3 regions of the Photorhabdus kleinii genome follow, and region 1 is predicted to be linked to each of the others. Evidence: riboswitches for the same ligand, from Rfam matches in the RefSeq annotation. Region 1 holds a riboswitch; each other region holds the start of a gene.
What was found. A riboswitch is a leader RNA that binds a small molecule or an ion and turns the genes downstream of it on or off. The one in region 1 is predicted to bind thiamine pyrophosphate.
Positions count from the first base shown of each region.

Region 2: linked by a shared signal. The riboswitch ahead of thiB (thiamine ABC transporter substrate binding subunit) and the one ahead of thiC (phosphomethylpyrimidine synthase ThiC) in region 1 are both predicted to bind thiamine pyrophosphate.
Region 3: linked by a shared signal. The riboswitch ahead of thiD (bifunctional hydroxymethylpyrimidine kinase/phosphomethylpyrimidine kinase) and the one ahead of thiC (phosphomethylpyrimidine synthase ThiC) in region 1 are both predicted to bind thiamine pyrophosphate.

Region 1 covers NZ_JAJAFY010000053.1:5,565-13,257, reverse strand. Annotated here, with positions in the region: gene thiH (2-iminoacetate synthase ThiH) at 1-121, opposite strand, end outside; gene LG003_RS19195 (thiazole synthase) at 136-903, opposite strand; gene thiS (sulfur carrier protein ThiS) at 905-1,105, opposite strand; gene LG003_RS19185 (HesA/MoeB/ThiF family protein) at 1,102-1,851, opposite strand; gene thiE (thiamine phosphate synthase) at 1,862-2,512, opposite strand; gene thiC (phosphomethylpyrimidine synthase ThiC) at 2,496-4,433, opposite strand; TPP riboswitch at 4,537-4,662, opposite strand; gene LG003_RS19170 (HAD family hydrolase) at 4,718-5,380, opposite strand; gene nudC (NAD(+) diphosphatase) at 5,530-6,297, shown strand; gene hemE (uroporphyrinogen decarboxylase) at 6,408-7,472, shown strand; gene nfi (deoxyribonuclease V) at 7,477-7,693, shown strand, end outside.
Region 2 covers NZ_JAJAFY010000027.1:60,531-68,223, forward strand. Annotated here, with positions in the region: gene LG003_RS13825 (hypothetical protein) at 1-256, opposite strand, end outside; gene thiQ (thiamine ABC transporter ATP-binding protein ThiQ) at 300-1,007, opposite strand; gene thiP (thiamine/thiamine pyrophosphate ABC transporter permease ThiP) at 994-2,604, opposite strand; gene thiB (thiamine ABC transporter substrate binding subunit) at 2,580-3,593, opposite strand; TPP riboswitch at 3,666-3,770, opposite strand; gene rppH (RNA pyrophosphohydrolase) at 3,884-4,414, shown strand; gene ptsP (phosphoenolpyruvate--protein phosphotransferase) at 4,424-6,670, shown strand; gene lgt (prolipoprotein diacylglyceryl transferase) at 6,746-7,621, shown strand; gene thyA (thymidylate synthase) at 7,618-7,693, shown strand, end outside.
Region 3 covers NZ_JAJAFY010000001.1:32,793-40,485, reverse strand. Annotated here, with positions in the region: gene fbaB (class I fructose-bisphosphate aldolase) at 1,356-2,405, shown strand; gene thiD (bifunctional hydroxymethylpyrimidine kinase/phosphomethylpyrimidine kinase) at 2,664-3,464, opposite strand; TPP riboswitch at 3,629-3,721, opposite strand; gene cspE (transcription antiterminator/RNA stability regulator CspE) at 3,836-4,045, opposite strand; gene pagP (lipid IV(A) palmitoyltransferase PagP) at 4,646-5,269, shown strand; gene LG003_RS00160 (amino acid permease) at 5,417-6,796, opposite strand; gene LG003_RS23595 (PhoP/PhoQ regulator MgrB) at 6,966-7,109, opposite strand; gene LG003_RS00150 (helix-turn-helix domain-containing protein) at 7,426-7,693, shown strand, end outside.

The DNA of each region.
Region 1 (7,693 bases):
CCAGATTTAATTTGTTACTGCTTAATGCCCGTTCAACATCCTGCGCGGTTTTGCTATTAATGCGAAGGGTAATGTCATCCCAGTCCAACTGCTGCCAGCGGTAACTAAAACTACCGCTCATAAGATGATGAATCATCAAAATGCCCCTAGAAAATCGGTCAGTGGACTGGATGCGACAGCATGTTGTTTCGGACTTGCCAGGCCAGCTTGATAGGATAATTCACCCGCTTCAATCGCTATTTTGAAGGCTTGAGCCATTTTTACTGGATTACGTGCAACGGCAATGGCAGTGTTGACTAATACCGCATCCGCACCCAGTTCAATTGCTTCCAATGCATGGCTTGGCGCACCGATGCCGGCATCAATGACCACCGGCACTTGTGCTTGCTCGATAATAATTTGCAGGAAATCTCGGGTGAGCAGCCCTTGATTAGAGCCGATCGGTGCGCCTAAAGGCATGACTGCCGCGCAACCCACTTCTTCCAGACGCTTACACAAAACGGGATCAGCACTGCAATATGGCAGAACGACAAACCCATCTTTGACCAACATTTCAGCGCCTTTGAGTGTTTCAATCGGGTCAGGTAACAAGTATTTCACATCAGGATGAATCTCTAGTTTGATCCAGTTGGTCGCCAGTGCTTCACGGGCCAAACGGGCGGCAAACAGGGCCTCTTCTGCGGTTTTAGCTCCAGAAGTATTTGGCAGCAATTTGACGCCAAGTTTTTGCAATGGTGCCAAAATAGCGTCATTACCGCTTTGCAAATCAATGCGTTTCATTGCCATCGTGACAAGCTGGCTGCCGGAAGCCGCTATAGCCTGAGTCATTAAATTGGCATTGGCGAATTTGCCTGTACCGGTAAATAGGCGGGAATTAAAAGTCGTATCAGCAATTTTTAGCATATCAACCTCCAGCAATAGCCTGAAACAGAAGGATATTGTCTCCATCATTAATTTGATGCGTATTCCACTCTGAACGCGGAATAATGATTTGATTAATAGCCAGTGCCATTCCCGGTTGTGTTCGTTCAAGTTGTTCTAGCAATTGTTGTATAGCCAGAGGAGCCATAAGCTCCATCGGCTGGTCGTTTACCGTAATTTTCATGCCATATCTCCGCAAATCGGGCATTGCTGCGACTGGCTAAGTTGTAGAGTGCTCCAGCTTTGTTGTTTACCATCAAACAGTCGGAGTTTGCCGCTTAACGGAGAGGGAAGCCCGGTTAACATTTTGATGGCTTCCAATGCCTGTAATGTGCCGATGATACCGACTACCGGACCTAAGACACCCGCAGTCCGGCAATTTCGTAGTGGTTCTTCCTGTTCAGGGTAGAGACAGCTATAACAGCCATGAAGATAAGGGGGTTCAAATACCATAAGTTGACCGCTAAAACCGACAGCACTGCCGCTAATTAATGGTTTTCGCATTGCCACACAAGCGGCATTGATCGCGTGGCGGGTTGTTATGTTGTCGCTGCAATCGAGAACCAGATCGACCTGCTTCACGATTGTTGCCAGAGATTCCCGGTTTTGACGTTGATTAAGGACCATTGTTTTTATCAGCGGATTCAATGCATTGAGTTGATTGGCTGCAAGTTCAGCTTTTGCGGCAGGGATCTCTTCGGTGCGGTAAAGTATTTGCCGTTGTAAATTGGAGATGTGCAATTGGTCATCATCAGCGAGATAAATTGTTCCCACACCTGCCCCGGCTAAATAGAGAGATGCAGGAGCGCCTAGTCCTCCCAGTCCGACAATCAATACTCGGCTGGATTTCAGTTTTTCCTGCCCTTCCGGGCCAATATCTTCGAGTAACAGTTGTCGGCTGTAACGCATAAATTCTTGATCATTCAGCATAAGAACCTCTCTATCCCTTTAACGCAACGCCTTCAATCAGATGAAGCAGTTGTGCGGTGGCCTGTCGCCAATCCTTTGCTTTGGTAATTGCACTAACCAGCGCCACACTGCCGACTTCCGTTGCAATGACATCCGGTACGCGTTCAAGAGAAATTCCGCCGATGGCGACAGTGGGATAGTCTGGTGTGTTTTCTACTTGCCGTTTTAGTGCTGCCAGTCCTTGTGGGGAAGATGGCATCGTTTTGGTCGTGGTTGGGAAAATATGGCCGAGAGCGATATAAGACGGACGAAGAGATTTAGCTCGTGCCAGCTCTTGTTCATCGTGGGTAGAGATTCCTAACCGTAATCCCGCTTTTTGGATGGCGTTCAGATCAGCGATAACTAAATCTTCCTGCCCCAGATGAACACCATAAGCGCCATGCTTTATTGCCAGTCGCCAGTAGTCGTTGATAAACAGACGAGCGTTATATTGGCGGCTGAGCATAATGGCTTGTTGAATGTCTTCCTCCACTTGATCTTCTGGTCGATCTTTAATTCTCAACTGAATTGTGGTGACGCCTGCTTTTAACAAGCGGGAAATCCACTCTAGCGAATCCACGACGGGATACAGGCCCAATTTATATTCCGTTGGGGCAAATGGCGCGTTAGGCAGATTGTTCATGAGAGACATCCTCTACGCTGTGATACAACTCGCCACCGTGGGCGCGGAATGTTTCAGACATTTGTTCCATACCGGCGGCGTAATCGCGTACTTCCTGAGAAATCTTCATAGAACAGAATTTAGGCCCGCACATAGAACAGAAATGCGCAATTTTGCCGGAGGCTTGTGGCAGAGTTTCATCGTGATAGGCGCGAGCAGTATCGGGATCGAGCGCGAGATTAAATTGATCTTCCCAACGAAATTCAAAACGTGCTTTGGACATGGCGTTATCGCGGATTTGTGCGCCCGGATGACCTTTGGCGAGATCGGCGGCATGAGCAGCAATTTTGTAGGTAATTAGCCCTTGCTTAACATCATCTTTGTTTGGCAAGCCGAGATGCTCCTTCGGCGTCACATAACAGAGCATGGCGCAGCCAAACCAGCCAATCATGGCAGCGCCGATACCGGAAGTGAAATGGTCATAACCGGGTGCAATATCTGTTGTTAGTGGGCCAAGGGTATAGAAAGGGGCTTCGTGACAATGTTCCAATTCTTCCGTCATATTGCGGTGGATCATCTGCATAGGAATATGTCCGGGACCTTCTATCATCATCTGAACATCATATTCCCAGGCAATTTTGGTCAGTTTGCCTAATGTGTGTAGTTCTGCAAACTGCGCTTCATCGTTAGCATCTTGAATAGAACCGGGGCGTAAACCGTCTCCCAGTGATAGGGAAACATCATAAGCGGCGCAGATTTCACAAATTTCACGGAAATGTTGGTAAAGGAAGTTTTCTTGATGATGAGACAGACACCATTTCGCCATAATTGAACCACCGCGGGACACAATTCCGGTGAGGCGTTTGGCTGTCATCGGTACATAGCGCAGTAATACACCGGCATGAATGGTGAAGTAATCTACCCCTTGTTCCGCTTGTTCCAGCAAGGTATCACGGAATATTTCCCAAGTGAGATTTTCCGCTACGCCATTGACTTTCTCCAGCGCCTGATAAATAGGGACTGTACCGATAGGAACCGGGCTGTTACGTAAGATCCATTCGCGGGTTTCGTGGATATAACGGCCAGTGGAGAGATCCATTACCGTATCTGCACCCCAACGAGTGGACCAGATTAACTTTTCTACTTCTTCCTCAATAGAAGAGGTGACTGAAGAGTTACCGATATTAGCGTTAACCTTCACCAGAAAATTACGACCAATAATCATCGGTTCTGATTCAGGGTGATTAATATTGGCAGGAATAATTGCCCGACCAGCCGCGACTTCCTGGCGGACAAATTCTGGTGTGATATTTTCCGGCAACTGAGCGCCAAAACTTTGTCCAGTATGTTGTTGGCGTAATACATCACCGCGGATACGTTCACGTCCCATATTTTCCCGTAGTGCGATAAATTCCATTTCTGGTGTGATGATGCCTTTACGGGCGTAATGCAGTTGAGTAACGCATTTGCCTTTACGGGCTTTTAATGGATGGGGGCGATGGTTGAAGCGTAAATGATCGAGACCGGCATCCGTTAGGCGCTGCTGCGTAAAATCAGAGCTGAGGGTAGTAACAGGTTCAGTATCTTGGCGTTCGGCGATCCACGGTTGACGTAGTTTGGTTAACCCAACATGTACATCCAGTTTGGAATCAGGATCGCCATAAGCGCCGGAAGTATCATAAACCTGGATAGCTTCGTTTTCCTCATACTGAGGTTCTTCTTTGGTGCCGCCAATTAAAGTTGATGATAACTGGATTTCACGCATTGGGACTTGGATATCATCACGGGAACCTTGAAGATAAATTCGTCGTGAATTTGGGAATGTCACCCCTTGAATAGAATTAATAAATTCTTGAGCAGCATCGCGTTGTGCTTTACGTGGGCGCGCAGGCGGGAGTTTGGGTGAAATATCAGTTGCAGGGATAATAGTGTTGTGAGACATAGCAAATTCCTAACTGTGTTATTGGGAAAGTTGCTTGTCTGGAGCTCGCAGGAGTAATAGTTGATGGCTGGACAGACCCGTGAAAAATTGGGTGGGCTGACAGCGGTTGATTACTCTTGTTCCCTTCGCAGGTATTAACCCGATCAGGTTCCGCGGATCCCGAATTAACGGTCTCAGCCTGTGTATGCTGCGATAAAACAGCTTACGCTAGGCACTCCGACAAGAAAGTAAGCAGTAGTATAGAAGGGATTGTGAAAACTACAACCCTTACTGATTGAAAGTATTTACAGTGACCAGGTTAATTGTTGCCAGCCATGTTGTTGTGCTTCGGCTTTTAAATGGGCATCGGCATTGACCGTAATGACTTCGTCGGCAAATTGACACATTGGCAGATCATTAATTGAATCACTGTAAAAACGAATAATCTCAGGATAACTATTTTGCTGTTCCAGCCACTGTTTTATCCGTTTTACTTTACCTTCACGAAAAGTCGCAATACCGTCTATTTGGCCGGTATAACAGCCATTTTCCACCACCATATCAATGCCCAGCGCAGTGTGAATACCTAATTCGATAGCAATCTTTTTTACAATAAAAGAGACAGTAGCTGAGATAATAATGATTGGAATTTGTTGTTGTTGATACTCTGTAATTAAGGTTTTGGCTTGTGGATAAAATCGGGGTCTGATTTTTTCTTTAACGAACTCAGCTAACCAAATATCAACCTGTTCTTGCGGAATTTGGTGCAATGTTTGCAGGCTGAATGCCAGGTAATCATTCATATCCAGTGAACCCGCGCTGTAATCAGCCATCATTTTTTTATCTGCCTCGATAAAACTTGGATCAGTAATGATGCCTTTTTCCCATAAAAATTCTGTCCATATAGCGCTGGAATCACCGGAAATTAAGGTGTCATCCAGATCAAACACTACAAGCAGTTGTGGCATGATGTTGTGTTCCTCAAGTCAAAGCACATTGATAACTGAGAATAATGCTTGTAATGCTGTGTAGTGACCAATAGCAATAAAAGCATGTTTTTCTGACTAGAAAGCGTATGATTTATACAGATATTAATCGTAATTATGATGTCATGATGATGCAACAACAAATTACAGGAACAGAACGTGGCTGGTGGATTATCAGCTATGAAAATCGTATTTGGCTCCCGGAAGGGGAATTACCTTTTGGAATTGCTGTCCAATGGTCATTGCAAGGAAAAATAGCCTTGCCTATTGGTGAGTGGCAGGGCGAAAAAGTTTGGCTTATCCGTCAGAAAATGGCTTCAAATATGGTTTCTTTACGGCAAATTGTTGCAAGTGATCGTGGCTTGTTTCAATTAGCTGGCCGGGGAGTGCAATTGGCAGAGTTTTATCGCTCTCATCAATATTGTGGTTATTGCGGTAGTGAAATGCACCATAGTGTCAGTGAATGGGCTTGCTTGTGTCATCACTGCCATGAACGTTATTATCCGCAGATTGCACCTTGTATTATCGTCGGTATTCGTCGGGATGATTATATTTTGCTGGCTCAACATCAGCGTCATCGTAGAGGCATATATACAGTCCTTGCGGGATTTGTTGAAGTCGGTGAAACACTTGAAGAAGCGGTAGCCCGCGAAGTGATGGAAGAGAGTAATATTAAAATTCGCAACTTACGTTATGTGGCTTCTCAACCGTGGCCTTTCCCTCATTCATTGATGATGGCATTTCTGGCTGATTATGACAGTGGTGAGATCCGCCATGATCCGCAAGAACTGATTAGTGCAGATTGGTATCATTATGATCAACTGCCATTGATTCCACCACATAATACTATTGCCCGCCGGTTGATTGAAGATACGGTTGTTCTATGCCGAAATACGTGATGTACAGTTTGGCGCAATTCAACGGGAGAGATTTACCTATCATGTTACAATGACGTTCAATCATTGTAGTCAGATTATGTTGCGGCCAATAAATATAGATGGAGCCTGTCATGAATGCGCTGAAAAACGATCGTTATTTGCGAGCTTTATTACGCCAATCCGTTGATGTTACCCCTGTTTGGATGATGCGCCAGGCTGGCCGCTATTTACCTGAGTATCAGGCTACTCGTGCTAAAGCCGGTGATTTTATTGCTTTGTGTAAAAACACTGAGCTCGCTTGTGAAGTCACTTTACAACCTTTGCAGCGTTATCCACTGGATGCGGCAATTCTCTTCTCTGATATTCTCACTATTCCTGATGCTATGGGACTGAGGCTCTATTTTGAAGCAGGTGAAGGCCCGCGTTTTAAATCTCCTGTTTCCAGCCGTGCTGATGTGGAAAAACTGTCGGTGCCTGATCCGGAAATGGAGTTGGGTTATGTGATGGATGCAGTACGCGCGATTCGTAAAGCGCTGGCGGGTCAGGTTCCTTTGATTGGCTTTTCCGGTAGTCCGTGGACACTGGCGACTTATATGGTGGAAGGTGGCAGTAGTAAGGCATTCACTAAAATCAAAAAAATGATGTATGCCGAACCTGTTGTAATGCATCTGTTGCTGGATAAGCTAGCAGACAGCGTTATTCTTTATCTCAATGCTCAGATTAAAGCAGGCGCTCAGTCTGTAATGGTTTTTGATACTTGGGGTGGGGTACTGACCGGGAGAGATTATCGGGAGTTTTCCTTGCATTATATGCACAAAATTGTTGATGGCCTGATCCGTGAAAATGAAGGTCGTCGTGTGCCAGTGACACTGTTTACTAAAGGTGGTGGACAATGGCTGGAAGCAATGGCTGAAACCGGTTGTGATGCGCTTGGTTTGGACTGGACGACAGATATTGCCGATGCGCGCCGTCGTGTGGGGAATAAAGTCGCTTTGCAGGGTAACATGGACCCATCCATGTTATACGCCTCTCCAGAGCGGATTGAGCAGGAAGTTTCGACAATTTTGCAAGGTTTTGGGACGGGTTCTGGTCATGTCTTTAACCTTGGTCATGGTATCCATCAGGATATACTGCCGGAACACGCGGGGGTATTTGTCGAAGCGGTACATAAACTTTCAGCTAAATATCATCAGTAAAAATATGATTAATACGAAAGCATTACGTCAGGAACAAATAGCAAAGGCTCAACAGGTTATCTGTTATGATGATTTTTCCCCCCCTAAATTGATTGCGGGTGCTGATGTGGGCTTCGAACGGCAGGGAACAATTACCCGTGCCGCGATAGCGGTTCTTTCTTATCCTGCTCTTGAACTGGTGGAATATCAGATAGCTCGAATTGAAACTACGCTGCCTTATA
Region 2 (7,693 bases), on a different contig from region 1:
CATAGAGAATTAAATCCTTTAAATGTCGAGCGACCATTTTAATATTAAATTCATCAAGTTGTAGGCAAGTTGCAATTTCTAACTGATCCCTAGTGGTTAATGTGTTTGAATCAAACCCCATCATATCGGCTACATGTCTTATCTGCATTGCAACTATACCAGTAGAGGTTTCATTTGAACCTTTATGGCGAGTTTTATTAATATTAAAAGCCTGCTCGTTCCATTGCCTCATTGCAATAGTATTTAATTTCCACATATCCTGTTCCCGTTTATTTTGATAGCGATGACATTAATAACGCCTAAATAGAAGCGACCTTCCTCCCCAAAATAGCAGCTTCAGAAACAGTACCGGCAACCAGTGCATTTGTTGAACCGTCATAATGAATATTGCCATCAACAATTAATAGAGCGCGATCAGCTATACGAGCGGCATCATCCAGATTATGGGAAACCATCAATAATGTAAGCTGGCGTTCATGGCAAACTTGTTCCAGTAATACCAGCATTTCATTACGCAGTGCCGGATCTAGGGCTGAAAAAGGCTCGTCAAGTAATAAAATTGGTTGCTGGCGTACTAGGCAACGAGCTAATGCTGCTCGCTGTCGTTGTCCACCAGAAAGTTGAGCTGGCAGACGGGTTAGACAATTTTCCAACGAAACTTGAGAGACTATTTGCTGTAATGTCTGTTTCTGCATGCTATTAAGGCGTAATCCGGGATGTAAACCTAGTCCGATATTCTGCTCAATTGTCAAATGAGAGAAGAGATTATTTTCTTGAAACAACATAGAAACCGGGCGTTGAGCAGGTGACGTACTGGTATGATTTTCCCCGTTCAGCCATAGGGAGCCTTTTTCTGCTGTTTGGAAGCCGGCGATTAAGTTCAGGAGTGTACTTTTACCCGCCCCACTAGGGCCTAGGATTGCGATACGTTCTCCGGCCTGAATTTGCAAGTCAAAGCGCATCGCCAGATGTTCATTGCGGTAAGTCAGATTTTCAAGTTTGAGCATTACGTGGTCTCGGTAAGCGTTCAAGTAAACTAAACAGCATAAAGCATAACAATAACAGCAATAAGGCAGTGATCGCGCCATCCTGACTACGATAAGCCCCAATTTGCTGATAGAGGTAGAAGGGCAGGGTACGGAAATCTTCATTACCAAACAGCGCGACAATGCCAAAATCTCCAACGGAAAGGACACAAGCAAAGGCCAGCGCTTGTACCAGCGGAACTTTTAGTGCTTTTAGTTCAATCCAGCGTAGTCGGTTAATACCTTGAATATTCAGGGAGCGACACAGTGGATTATAGCGAGCCGCCAGATCTTTCATTGGATTATCCAGAACTTTCAGTGCATAGGGAATTGCCATCAGTGCGTTGGTTAAAATCACCAGACCGTAGGGTGAACGGGGCAGGCCGACGGTATCGTTGAGCAACAGAAAGAATCCTGTTGCCAATACAATGCCTGGCGTAGAGAGGATCAACAAACCACTCATCTCCATTGCTTGTCCCCAGTGAGGAGAATAACGCAGGTACAGCTCACGGCTGCTCCACAGCAGCATCATAGTGAATAAAACACATAATAACCCCGCGCCTAAAGCAATCACCGCTGAGGTGATAAATGCTTGCCACAATGCAGGCTGGCGTAATACGTTAAGCAACCCGCTGTTAAGGCCATCCACGACAACCGCCAGTAATGGTGGCACGAGTAGTAATAATGCTGCGATAATTAACAGACTGTCGCAGATTTTTCTCAACAAAGTATCCTGTGGATTACGCCATTGCTGTTGGTTGCTGTAGCCGACAGATAGAGCACTGTTAAGTTTCTGACTGAGGAGCACAAGGCCAAGGCAGCAGGTAATCTGAATTAACGCCAGTAACGCGGCACGGTTAAGATCGTAGTCATAGCTTAACGCTTGATAGATTGCCAGTTCGACAGTTGTTGCAGCAGGTCCGCCACCTAACGCCAGCACAGTAGCAAAACTGGCGAAACAGAGCATAAAAATCAGTGCGCCAGTGGGCAGGATCTGGCGGCGTAGATAAGGCCATTCAACAAAACGGAAATGTTGCCATTCATTCATACCTAGCTGCGCCGCTAATTGCCGTTGTTCCACCGCAATGTTTTCCAGCGATTGCAGTAAAAGCCGTATTGCCAGTGGCATATTAAAGAAAATATGTGCCAGCAAAATGCCTGGTAAACCGTAAGGGGTGAAGTGGTAATCGATGCCGATCCATTTGCAGAACTGAGCCAGCCAGCCGGCTCTGCCATAAACCGTCAGAATGCCGAATAGAGCGACTAGCACGGGCAAAACCAGCGTCATAGCGCACAGGCGCAGAAAGAGGGTTCGGCCTGGAAAATGACGGCGATAGAGTGCTCTGGAAAGAAAAATAGCCGGAATAACAGAAAATAGCGCTGATAAAAAGGCTTGCCAGAATGTGAAGCGTACCACGTGCCACAAATAGCGATCTTCTATCAATAAATACCAGTCACTTGCAGGTGAATTAAACCAGAGCGTTCCGAATGCCAGTAAGGCGACCAACAGTAAAAAACCGGCGGCAATCGCCCCCGGTAACAGCCATCCGGCTATCAGCGGCTGACAGCGCTTTGCCATGTACGAATCCATTGGTTACGGTATTTTGCGACTTCTTCCGCGCGATATTGTAGAGATTTTGCGGGTATGGAAAGCTGCAAATATACTTCCGGGAGTGGGATATCAATGACCGGATACATCCAGTTAGTGGTTGGAATTTCCTGTTGGAAAGTTGGAGTCAGCATAAACTGCATAAATTTCTGAGCAAGTTCCGGTTGCTTGCTGGAGGCCAGTTGTGCGGCCACTTCGATTTGAAGGTAATGACCTTCACTGAATGTAGCCGCAGCGTAATTGTCATTCTTCTCAGATAACAGGTGGTAACCCGGTGAAGTGGTGTAACTCAGCACCAGATCGCCTTCTCCTTTGAGGAACAGACCATAAGCTTCGCTCCAGCCCTTGGTAACGGTCAGCGTTTTCTTTGCCAGTTTTTGCCAGGCTTGTGGGGCATCATCACCGTAAATTTTCTGCATCCATAACAGCAAACCTTGCCCCGGTGTGCTGGTGCGAGGATCTTGATAAATCACTTTCCAGTTATTGTGGCTGTTAATTAGCTCATCCATGCTTTTTGGCGGGTTTGGTAAAGTCTTTTTGTTGTAAATGAAGGCAAAATAGCCATAGTCATAAGGAATGAATACCTTGTTATTCCATGACACCGGCAGTGTCAGTTTGCTGGTATCTACTTGACTTTCAGTAAACAGCCCCGTTTGTTGGGCTGCTTGAATCAAGTTGTTATCCAACCCAAGAATAATATCGGCAGCAGTACGCTTGCCCTCCATTCTTAGGCGATTGAGCAAGGAAACACCGTCTTCCAGAGCAACCAGTTTCAGCTCACAGTGACATTCAGCTTCAAACGCTTTTTTAATTGCGGGCCCGGGTCCCCATTCAGTGGCAAAAGAATCATAGGTATAGACCGTTAATACTGGCTTGGCCTGTACAACTTGACTTAATAGCAACGCAGGAGCTGATAGGGCTGTCAGTACGATTAATTTGGAAAATAACGTCTTAAACACTTTGCTCTCCTTAAATTAAGAGGATTGGCAAAGGATTTGAGGAAGCGCTAAACGGCAAGATAACGTCTGTGAAATAGTTAGCAGCTCAAATCCCTACGCCGGTATTAGCCGGATCAGGTTCGGCGGGTTTACTCTCAGCAAGGCTGTTTTAAACAGCCAGCACCCCGTTGAGATGGCGCTATTGTAGAGATTTAGCTAGCGACTGCAAAGTCCAATGATAGAGGTTTACCACTTGAGGGTAGTGTGAAACAATTAGTCATCTTTCAAATTTAGTTTATCGAGGTAGTCTGGTGATCGATGATGATGGCTACCGCCCGAATGTAGGAATTGTAATTTGTAATCGGCAAGGCCAGGTTTTGTGGGCCCGGCGTTATGGGCAGCATTCCTGGCAATTTCCTCAAGGGGGAATTAATCCGGGGGAATCACCAGAACAGGCTATGTACCGGGAACTGTATGAAGAAGTGGGGCTAGGTCGGAAAGATGTACGCATTCTGGCCTCTACTCGTAATTGGTTACGTTACAAATTACCCAAGCGTTTGGTGCGTTGGGATACACGACCTGTCTGTATTGGTCAAAAGCAGCGATGGTTTTTATTACAACTGCTCTGTAATGAAGAAGATATTAATGTGCAACACAGTAATACCCCGGAGTTCGATGGTTGGCGTTGGGTCAGCTATTGGTATCCTGTTCGGCAGGTAGTCTCTTTTAAGCGTGATGTTTATCGGCGCGTGATGAAAGAGTTTGCTTCGGTTGTAATGCCAATGCAGGAAAGCGTATCTCTGCCACGTTCTTCGTATTTTTACCGCCGCAAAAGAAGTTAGGTGAGTTCCATGCTCATGCGTTTACGGGAAATTGTTGAAAAAGTTGCTATGGCAACCAATCTGGCCGAAGCGCTTGAGCTATTGGTGAACGAGACCTGTCTGGCAATGAGCACGGATGTCTGTTCTATCTATCTTGCTGATCATCAACGGCGGTGTTATTACCTGATGGCAACCCGAGGGTTGAGGAAACCCCGAGGAAGGACTATCAGTTTGGCTTTTGGTGAAGGAGTTGTCGGGCAAGTTGGTCAATTGTCTGAACTGATTAATCTGGCGGATGTCCGCAGCCATCCAAGTTTCAAATATTTGCCTCAAGTTAAAGAGGATAGCTTTCGCGCCTTTTTGGGCGTTCCCGTGGTTTACCACCGTCAGTTGCAAGGTGTTTTGGTCGTTCAGCAGCAGGAACAACGCTTGTTTAATGAAACCGAAGAGTCCTTTATGGTGACGCTTGCGACACAACTCGCGGTGATCCTTGCTCAAGCTCAGACTAAAGGCTTGTTTGGTCGATATCGGCAGACCAGAATTAAAGCATTGGCAATTTCCAATGGCATCGTGATGGCTCAGGGATGGCAAGATTGCTCCCAACCCTCACTTGACCAAATTTTTGAAGCCTCAACCCTTGATCATGCAGCAGAACGTTCTCGTTTAATTCAGGCACTGGAAGATGCAACAGCAGAATGTCGTCGGCTCAGTAAACGTTTTACCGCGGGTTCTCAAAAAGAGAGCGCCGCGATTTTTGATCTTTATTCCTACCTTTTGAATGATCCCCAGTTGAAACAAGATCTGTTCTCCTGTGTTGAACAGGGCTCTGTTGCGCAATGGGCTGTTAAACAAGTTATTGAGAAATACGCAGAACAATTTTCCTGCTTGCAGGATGCTTATATGCGGGAAAGAGCATCAGATTTACGGGCACTTGGACAGCGATTATTATTTCATCTGGATGATTCACTTACTGCCAGCCATCAATGGCCTGAATGGTTCATTCTGGTTGCAGATGAACTGAGTGCTAACCTATTGGCAGAAATGCCGCAGGAAAGGTTAGCAGGGGTTATTGTTCGTGATGGCGCTACTCATTCACACTCTGCCATATTGGTTCGAGCAATGGGTATTCCGGCCATTATGGGGGCGGATGTCCAGCCGGAACTCCTGAACAATCGTATGCTAATTCTTGATGGTTTCCGTGGGGAAGTTTTCATTGAACCTGAGCCACTGATTTCGCAGGAATATAAACAGATTATCGAAGAAGAAAAAGCACTTAGCAGATTGGCTGAGGGAGATGTTGAGCAGGAAGCACGGTTAAAAAGTGGCGAGCGCATTTTGGTTCAGCTTAATGCGGGTTTGAGCCTGAAATATGAGTTGCAGATCAGTAATAGTATTGATGGTGTTGGACTCTATCGCACCGAAATACCCTTTATGCTGCACTGTGGTTTCCCATCAGAAGATGAACAAAAAGCGCGTTATCAGGAGATGTTACAATTATTTCCCGATAAGCCAGTGGTATTGCGTACACTTGATATTGGTGCGGATAAACAACTGCCCTATATGCCGATCAGCGAAGAGAACCCTTGTTTGGGATGGCGTGGTATACGAGTGACGCTGGATCAACCGGAGATTTTTCTTATCCAACTGCGGGCAATGCTCAGAGCTAACGCTGATATGGGTAACCTGAAAATCCTGCTGCCAATGGTGACGAGTGTAGAAGAAATTGATGAAGCTAAGCGATTGGTAGACAGAGCGAAAGAGGAAGTCGAGCAAATGCTGGCGCGCCAAATATCTATGCCTCAGCTCGGTGTCATGATTGAGGTTCCTTCGATGATTTTTCTGTTGCCACAACTCAAAAACAGAGTCGATTTTGTGTCTATTGGCACCAATGACCTAACACAATATCTATTGGCAGTGGATCGGAATAACACTCACGTCGCTTCTCTTTATGATTGCTTACATCCGGCGGTGATTCGGGCATTAAAACTGGTATTTGAAAATAGCCAGCGGGCAGGTCTTACGATCAGCATTTGTGGTGAAATGGCAAGTTTCCCTATGGGAGCGCTGTTATTGATTGGTCTTGGCTATCGCAGTTTGAGTATGAGTGGTTGTAGTGTGCCAAGAATTAAGTATTTATTACGTCATCTGGAGCTGGCTCAGGTTGAAAAATTAATGACCGAAATACTACAAGCTGAAACCAGCCTAAGAGTAAAGGAGCTGTCAGCAACGTTTATGGAGCAGCATGGGGTGGGCGGTTTGGTCAGAGGTGGCATTTAATCCGTTTAACGGCCTGTGCTATGATTCTCAATCAATTGCCTTAGGGCATTAACGCTAAATATTAAGTGGGGAAAGATGAGTAACAGCTACCTGGCATTTCCTAATATTGACCCGGTCATTTTTTCAATAGGTCCAATAGCCCTCCATTGGTATGGTTTCATGTACCTGGTTGGGTTTGTATTCGCCATGTGGCTAGCGACACGCAGGGCAGCGAAACCCAATAGTGGTTGGACAAAAAACGAAGTAGAGAACTTGCTTTATGCAGGGTTTGCTGGCGTATTTGTCGGTGGCCGTCTAGGTTACGTCCTGTTTTATAATTTCCCGGCATTTCTCGATAACCCCCTTTATTTGTTTAAAGTTTGGGATGGTGGGATGTCTTTCCACGGTGGTTTAGTGGGGGTTATCTGCGCAATGTGGTGGTTTGGCCGCAGAACGAAACGCCATTTCTTACAAGTTGCTGACTTCATTGCCCCGTTAGTCCCTTTTGGTTTAGGCATGGGGAGAATCGGTAATTTTATTAATGGCGAGTTGTGGGGACGTGTCACATTGGATACGCCGTGGGCGATGTTATTCCCAAGCTCCCGTGGTGAAGATATTGCACTGGCTGCAACAGATCCCTCACTGTTATCAGTACTTGAACAATATGGTGTTCTGCCTCGTCACCCTTCACAGCTTTATGAAATGGTGTTGGAAGGGATCGTTCTGTTCATTATTTTGAATTTATATATCCGTAAACCTCGGCCGATGGGCAGTGTTTCCGGTTTATTCTTAATTGGCTACGGTATTTTCCGAGTGATAGTCGAACTCTTCCGCCAACCAGATGCGCAACTGGGCTTATTCGACGGGATCAGTATGGGGCAAATTCTTTCTATACCAATGATTCTGGCGGGAATATTAATGATGATATGGGCATACAAACACCAAGGTAATAAGGTACAAGAGGTAAAATGAAACAGTATCTGGACTTAATGAAAAGAGTGCTTGCAGAGGGCACTCCGAAAGCAGACCGCACTGGGACGGGGA
Region 3 (7,693 bases), on a different contig from region 1:
AGTAAACCAAAAGACAATAGAAACGCATTTTTACACCGGATCAGCGTGAAAAATATCATCTAACAATAACATCAAGAAAAATCAGCTTAGCAAATAACAGTAATAAACAGTCAACTTTCATCTATCAAACTCAGCTTACATCAACAGGTCCAATGACTTTATAAAAAATCGTTTGCAAACAAGTTACTAAAGAGAAAACGTAATAATAAATTACTTTTGGTAAATGGAAGAAAACCAAAATATCACCATTCGCAATAGAAACATGAGAAATTTTTCGTCCGTGAAAAAATCAAACTATATTGATGTATTTCTCAATCAGCTAATTGATTGATGAATACAATCAAAACTAAAAATTTAGTATAATTATTATTTTGTATTATTATCACTTTTACGAAAGAATAAATAACTATATTGACTGTTGCTTACAGGATTATATAAATTTAAAAATATTGACGTCAAAAATGGCTATTTACCATATAATGGCGCAACATAGTTATAAATAAATTGACAAAATAAAAAATTATTCACATAAATAATTAAAATCAATAAAATTTATATCTAATAGCGTTCAAAAAATATGAATACTCAGCCTTATATACCCCATGGATTTCAAGATGCATCGCGACGGCAAGGGAGTGAATCCCCGGGAGCATAGATAACTATGTGACCGGGGTGAGTGAGTGCAACCAACAAAGAGGCAACTTGAAAGATAACGGGTATAAAACTTATTTAAACGATATAAAAACATATTAAATCTTTACAAAAAACTCATATAATAAAATAATCAGTTTAACGATAGAAAGAGAAAGCTATAAATAACACTCTTATTTATCGGTTAATTAAGTTATAGAAATAATATTATAATTCAATATTAATCAATAGGTTATTTATTACAAATAATAACCGTTACTTATATGAATTTAAAGTAATTCAGACAATCTGATCATAATTGAAAGAAAAATATCCATATATATACCCTATGGATTTCAAGATGCATCGCGACGGCAAGGGAGTGAATCCCCGGGAGCATAGATAACTATGTGACTGGGGTGAGCGAGTGCAGCCAACAAAGAGGCAACTTGAAAGATAACGGGTATATACCCTATGGATTTCAAGATGCATCACGACGGCAAGGGAGTGAATCCCCGGGAGCATAGCTAACTATTTCACACCCATATCAATCATCTAAAGAATGGTTATGTCACTCTTACACTAAATAGCCACTTTCCTGGTAATAAAATTCTCTTTAAAATCCTACCTGAAGCGATCCACTACCACTTCCCTCCCAATATAACTTGTTATCCTAAAAAGGATAAATGACAATCGATAGCATCTTTTCATAACTGGAGTAAGACATGACTGATATCGCTAAGTTGTTAGGCAAAGATGCGGACAGTTTATTGCAACATCGTTGCAATACCATTCCGAGTGAAAATCTTTATCTGCCAGGCGCCGACTTTGTTGATCGCGTAATGATCGACAATAACCGACCCAATACGGTTCTGCGCTCCATGCAAACATTGTTAAATCATGGTCGCCTTGCAGGTACGGGTTATTTGTCTATTTTGCCGGTGGATCAAGGTGTAGAACATTCTGCTGCCGCTTCTTTTGCAGCAAACCCGCTCTATTTCGATCCAAAAAATATCGTTGAACTGGCTATTGAAGCCGGCTGTAACTGTGTTGCCTCTACTTATGGCGTGTTATCCGCTGTTTCTCGTCGTTATGCTCATAAGATCCCATTTCTGGTTAAACTGAACCACAATGAAACACTGAGCTATCCCGCTCAATATGATCAAACTTTATATGCTAGTGTTGAACAAGCATTCGAGATGGGTGCTGTTGCCGTTGGAGCAACAATTTACTTTGGCTCTATCGAATCACGGCGTCAAATTGAGGAAATTTCAGCCGCCTTTAAACGGGCGCATGAATTGGGCATGGTAACGGTATTGTGGGCCTACCTACGTAATTCTGCCTTCAAAAAAGAGGGGGTAGATTATCACTCCAGTGCAGACCTCACAGGCCAGGCTAACCATTTAGCAGCCACTATCGGTGCCGATATCGTTAAACAAAAAATGGCCGAAAATAACAGCGGCTATACGGCGATTGGCTTTGGTCATACCGATAAACGTGTTTACACTAATTTGACTACCGATCATCCTATCGATCTGGTCCGTTATCAGATAGCTAACTGCTACATGGGTCGCGCCGGTATGATTAACTCAGGTGGTGCATCCGGTAATAATGATTTAAGTGACTCCGTTCGTACTGCCGTCATTAATAAACGCGCAGGCGGCATGGGGTTAATCCTCGGCCGTAAAGCTTTCAAAAAATCCATGAAAGAGGGTATTGAGCTGATTAATGCGGTTCAAGATGTCTATCTGGATAAGCAAGTGACTATCGCGTAAATAAAGCTTGTCGCCGGTGATAATGAATATACCCGTTATCTTTCAAGTTGCCTCTTTGTTGGCTGCACTCGCTCACCCCGGTCACATAGTTATCTATGCTCCCGGGAATTCGCTCCCTTGCCGTCGCGATGCATCTTGAAATCCATAGGGTATAGATAGTAAGTCGCTACCAACGTTGAGTTATCCTGTTCTCACAGCATAATCACCTAATTCATTATCACTTTCTCACCAAATCCTGAAAACACCAATCAGCTACTCTCACCACCACTGATGAAAATGGTGCACAGGCCCGATTCCTTTTCCTACATCTAACGAGTCCGCCTGTTCTAACGCCGCCTGGAGGTATGCTTTGGCAACAGGCAGTGTTGTCTGCCAATTCGAATAACGCGGACGCAAAGCAGCCAGTGCAGCGGAGAGCGTACATCCTGTTCCATGAGTATGACGAGTATTGATTCTGGGTGCAGTAAAACGCCATTCTCCCTCAACAGTAAATAGCCAATCAGGGCTTTCATGTTCTGTAAGGTGCCCGCCTTTCAGTAAAACGGCTTCGCATCCTAGCGATAATAGTTCACGCCCTTGTTTTTGCATGTCCATTTCGGTTTTTGCTACAGAGCATTTCAATATCGCTGCGGCTTCCGGCAAATTTGGGGTAATCAACGAAACCTTCGGTAACAATCGTTCAACAACCTCGGAAACCGCTTCCGGCGCCAACAACGGATCGCCACTTTTCGCAATCATTACCGTATCCAATACAACATAAGGAACGGCATAACGGCTTATTGTGTCGGCAACGACGGCAACATTGGCCGCATTGGATAACATGCCTATCTTAGCGCTATCAATTCTGATATCTGACAACACAGATTCAAGCTGTGCCGCAACAAAAGTAGGATCGATATCATAAACAGATTGCACACCACAGGTGTTTTGCGCAACAAGCGCGGTCATTACTGTTGTGCCATAAGCACCAAGTGCGGAGAAAGTTTTTAAGTCGGCTTGAATGCCAGCACCGCCACTAGGATCAGTACCGGCAATTGTCAGTGAATTGATTCTCATCATAGGTACCCCTTCCAACCAGCAAAAGGAAAGCAAGTATATCCGTTATCTTTCAAGTTGCCTCTTTGTTGGCGGCACTCGCTCACCCCGGTCACATAGTTACCTATGCTCCCGGGGATTCACTCCCTTGCCGCGCGATGCATCTTGAAATCCATAGGGTATATCAGGAAAAGACACCTCGACTTCCCTACGCTGGCATTATCCAGATCAGGTATTACGGGTTCATCTCAGCTCTGTGAAGAGCACCCCGAGTCAAAACAAAAACACCCTATCAGATAACTAACAGGGTGATATCGGTATATCATTGTTGCCAATAAAAAATCAAACAGACAACAAATTTACTTCGTCAATCCAAAATGATTGACAAAAAGAAGTTATGCTGTAGTAACGTTTGCCGCAGAAGGACCTTTCTGACCGTCCTGAATTTCAAACTCAACTTTTTGACCTTCGGCCAGAGTCTTGAAACCCTCGCTCTGAATAGCGCTAAAATGTACAAACACATCTTTGCTACCATCAGCCGGAGTAATAAAACCAAAACCTTTAGATTCGTTGAACCACTTTACAGTACCAGTGATTTTTGCCATTTTAAGAATTTCCTTCGGATCACTTAATTCTAATTCGCCGTTCGGCGCAACATAAAAACTAGAGCAAGTTGCTGCTATTAACAGAGCTGTATAACAGAACCATACCTCGTTTACCCGAACGATTTATCACATATTCTTAATATGATGGCAAGCCATTTTTTATCAGCTATGGAGCTAACGCACATATTTAAAATTCTTAACAACAATTATTGTTTAACATAGCTGCAAAAATTTGAAAAACCAAGGTTATCCTAATTAGCTTACAGTTTATCCACTCAACAAAACCCCAGATAACATAAATAATCCTAATTTATTTTGCCTGTCTTATTATTAGATTTTTTATATCTATAGTACGGTCATAGAGACCAATCTCTACTGTTTGAGTGAAAGAAAAAATCAACACATTCCCAATATTAGTTAACTAAAATATTAGTATTAAATATACCCAGTTAATACCTATTACATCTTAATATTAATTTTTTGTTTAACTTTTATTGAAAATAGCAAGAGTAGAATTCCTGAATTTAGACGTTTGTCATATTTTACGTGATACAAAGGATCTTCCCAATTTATGTTGTCGGGAAATTGGAGCAATAAATAATGAAATTTGATTTAACCGCAGCCTGTACCCTATCAGCCACTCTTTTAGTCTCATCAGGGACAGTGTTTGCAACAACGGCAGATACTGCTAACAAATCATTAGCAACCACTGAATCTCACACTCCGATCAGTTATGGCAACAATTCGAGCAGTTTATGGGAAAAATTCAACAATAATGTCGCTCTCACCTGGGATGCACCCAACAATGAACTTTATCTGCCGGTAATTACTTGGCATAACAGACATACCTACGATAAAGAGAAAACCGATAAATATAATGAGCGGCCCTGGGGTTTCGGCTATGGTAAATATCGTTACGACGAAGACAACGATTGGCATTCCCTTTATGCAATGGCTTTTATGGATTCTCATAACCGTTTGGAACCCATCGTTGGCTATGGATTTCAGAAGATGTGGATACCCGGTGATTTAGATGGTTTCCGAATGGGAATTGGTTTCACTCTGAGCGTTACAGCTCGTCATGATTATTATTATGTCCCTATTCCACTCCCATTACCGTTATTCTCCATAGAATATGATCGGTTATCGTTTCAAGGAACGTATATTCCCGGCACATATAACAACGGTAATGTACTCTTCGCCTGGTTACGTTGGCAGTGGTAACCGGATAAAAAATACCAGGCTGCGTGACATCAGCCTGGTATTTTTATAGTGATAATCCAAGTATACCCGTTATCTTTCAAGTTGCCTCTTTGTTGGCTGCACTCCCTTGCCGTCGCGATGCATCTTGAAATCCATAGGGTATAGATATTATCCCTGATCCTCTGTTTTCATTTTATTACGGCGAGAATGGGACATTAAAAACCCGATCCATAACACCCCCACCCAGAATGGCATCAAGATAACTGAAATACGGATGCTATCCATCATCAAAATAATGACAAGTATAAAAGCAAGGAAAACCAGACACAGATAATTACCAAATGGATACCAAAACGCCTTAAATGACGGCTCTATCCCCTGTTTAACTTTTTCTGCCCGGAATTTTAAATGCGCCATACAGATCATGACCCAATTAATCACCAACGTTGTTACCACTAACGCCATTAATAACTCAAATGCTTTGCCCGGCATCACATAATTAATCAATACGCCAATGGATGTTGCCAAAGCAGACATGACAATGGCTCTGATAGGAACACCACTTTCATTAACTTTTGTCAACATTCCAGGAGCATTGCCTTGTTTTGCTAAACCATACAGCATCCGACTGTTGCAATACACACCGCTGTTATAAACGGACAATGCGGCTGTTAGGACAACAATATTCAGAATGTTAGCCACCCAGAAACTATCCAGGTTATGAAAAATCATAACAAATGGGCTTTCACCTTCAACGACATTGCCCCACGGATAAAGCGACAATAACACAGTCAGAGAACCAATATAGAAAATCAATATTCTGTATACCACCTGATTGGTGGCCTTAGGAATGCTGATACGTGGATTTTCCGCTTCTGCTGCGGTAATACCCACCAGTTCCAATCCACCAAAAGAGAACATGATTACAGCCATTGCCATAATAAGGCTGAAGATCCCATTAGGCATAAAGCCACCATGCTGCCAAAGGTTAGTAATGCTGGCCTGAGGCCCGCCATTTCCGCTGACTAACAGGTAAGAACCAAAAACAATCATACAGATAATTGCGGTCACTTTAATGATGGAAAACCAAAATTCTGTTTCACCATATAACCGGACATTAATTAAATTTACCGTATTGATTAAAACAAAGAAGACGGTTGCAGAAACCCAGGTTGGAATATCAGGCCACCAATAGTGGATGTACATTCCCACAGCCGTTAATTCAGCCATTCCGACCAGAGTAAACATCGCCCAATAATTCCAGCCTGATAAAAACCCGGGAAAATCGCCCCAATATTTATACGCAAAATGACTAAACGACCCCGCTACTGGCTCCTCGACTACCATCTCTCCTAGCTGACGCATAATCAGAAATGCAATAAAGCCTGCGATAGCGTATCCTAAAATTACGGAGGGACCTGCCATTTTTATAGTTTGTGCAATACCGAGAAACAACCCAGTCCCGACAGACCCCCCCAAAGCAATAAGTTGAATATGCCGGTTTTTTAAACCGCGTTTAAGTGTTGACCGCTGCGATTGTCCTGCCATCTTGTCCTCTTGATACAACTTCTATCTTGTTATTAGTGGGAAAACAACCGCTTCCCCTTATCTGCTTTATTCAAAGCAAACAAAACACTAGCTTTAAAGGGTGGATATCGAAGACATATGTTAGCACAGATATATGATGGGAAAATGGCTGATGAGTATCAACAACTAATCAGAAAGGCAGATATCGAGTCACAGAACAAATACCTGAATCAAACTGTTCCCCCTGATCACAATAGCTATCCAAAGCTAACAGGTACAAGAACAGACATATTCCAAGTAATACTAAGATTGCAATGGTTTTTTTTATGTCCAATTCTATTTCCTTCAAGTTCGGTCAGAACGCAATACGTTAAGAATAAAGTTGAAAAATGATATTTTACAACAATGAAACAAGAAAAATATTCATCCTGTGCTTTCATTGTGAAAAAATCGAACCGGCAACAGTATGCATGCTAACAATGTAATCAGAACGCATTTAAACAAATACTAACCATGTGGATTCTATTCATTATAACAAAAAAATCAATTGTCACATTCAGTTACAATTTAAATCGTTATGTCAAGGCTTTGTCATCTTTAGAAAAAGTTGTGTATACTTCCTTTCACTTTCAACCAGAACAAAATTGTTAATGCCACAGGATAATCACTTAGCACTTGTATGTGCTCTCAGCAAATGGATTGAGAATCACCTTGGCCGGGTAATCCATCTGGAAGAACTGGCAACTTACTCCGGTTACTCGCTTTGGCACATGCAGAAAATATTCAAGGAAGTCACCGGAATTTCTCTTGGTAAATATATCCGCCAGCGACGCCTGGCCGGCGCTGTTCATCTTTTAAGAAACAGCGCTTTGCCTATTTTTGATATCGCCTTAGATTTCGGCTTTGGCTCTCAGTCTC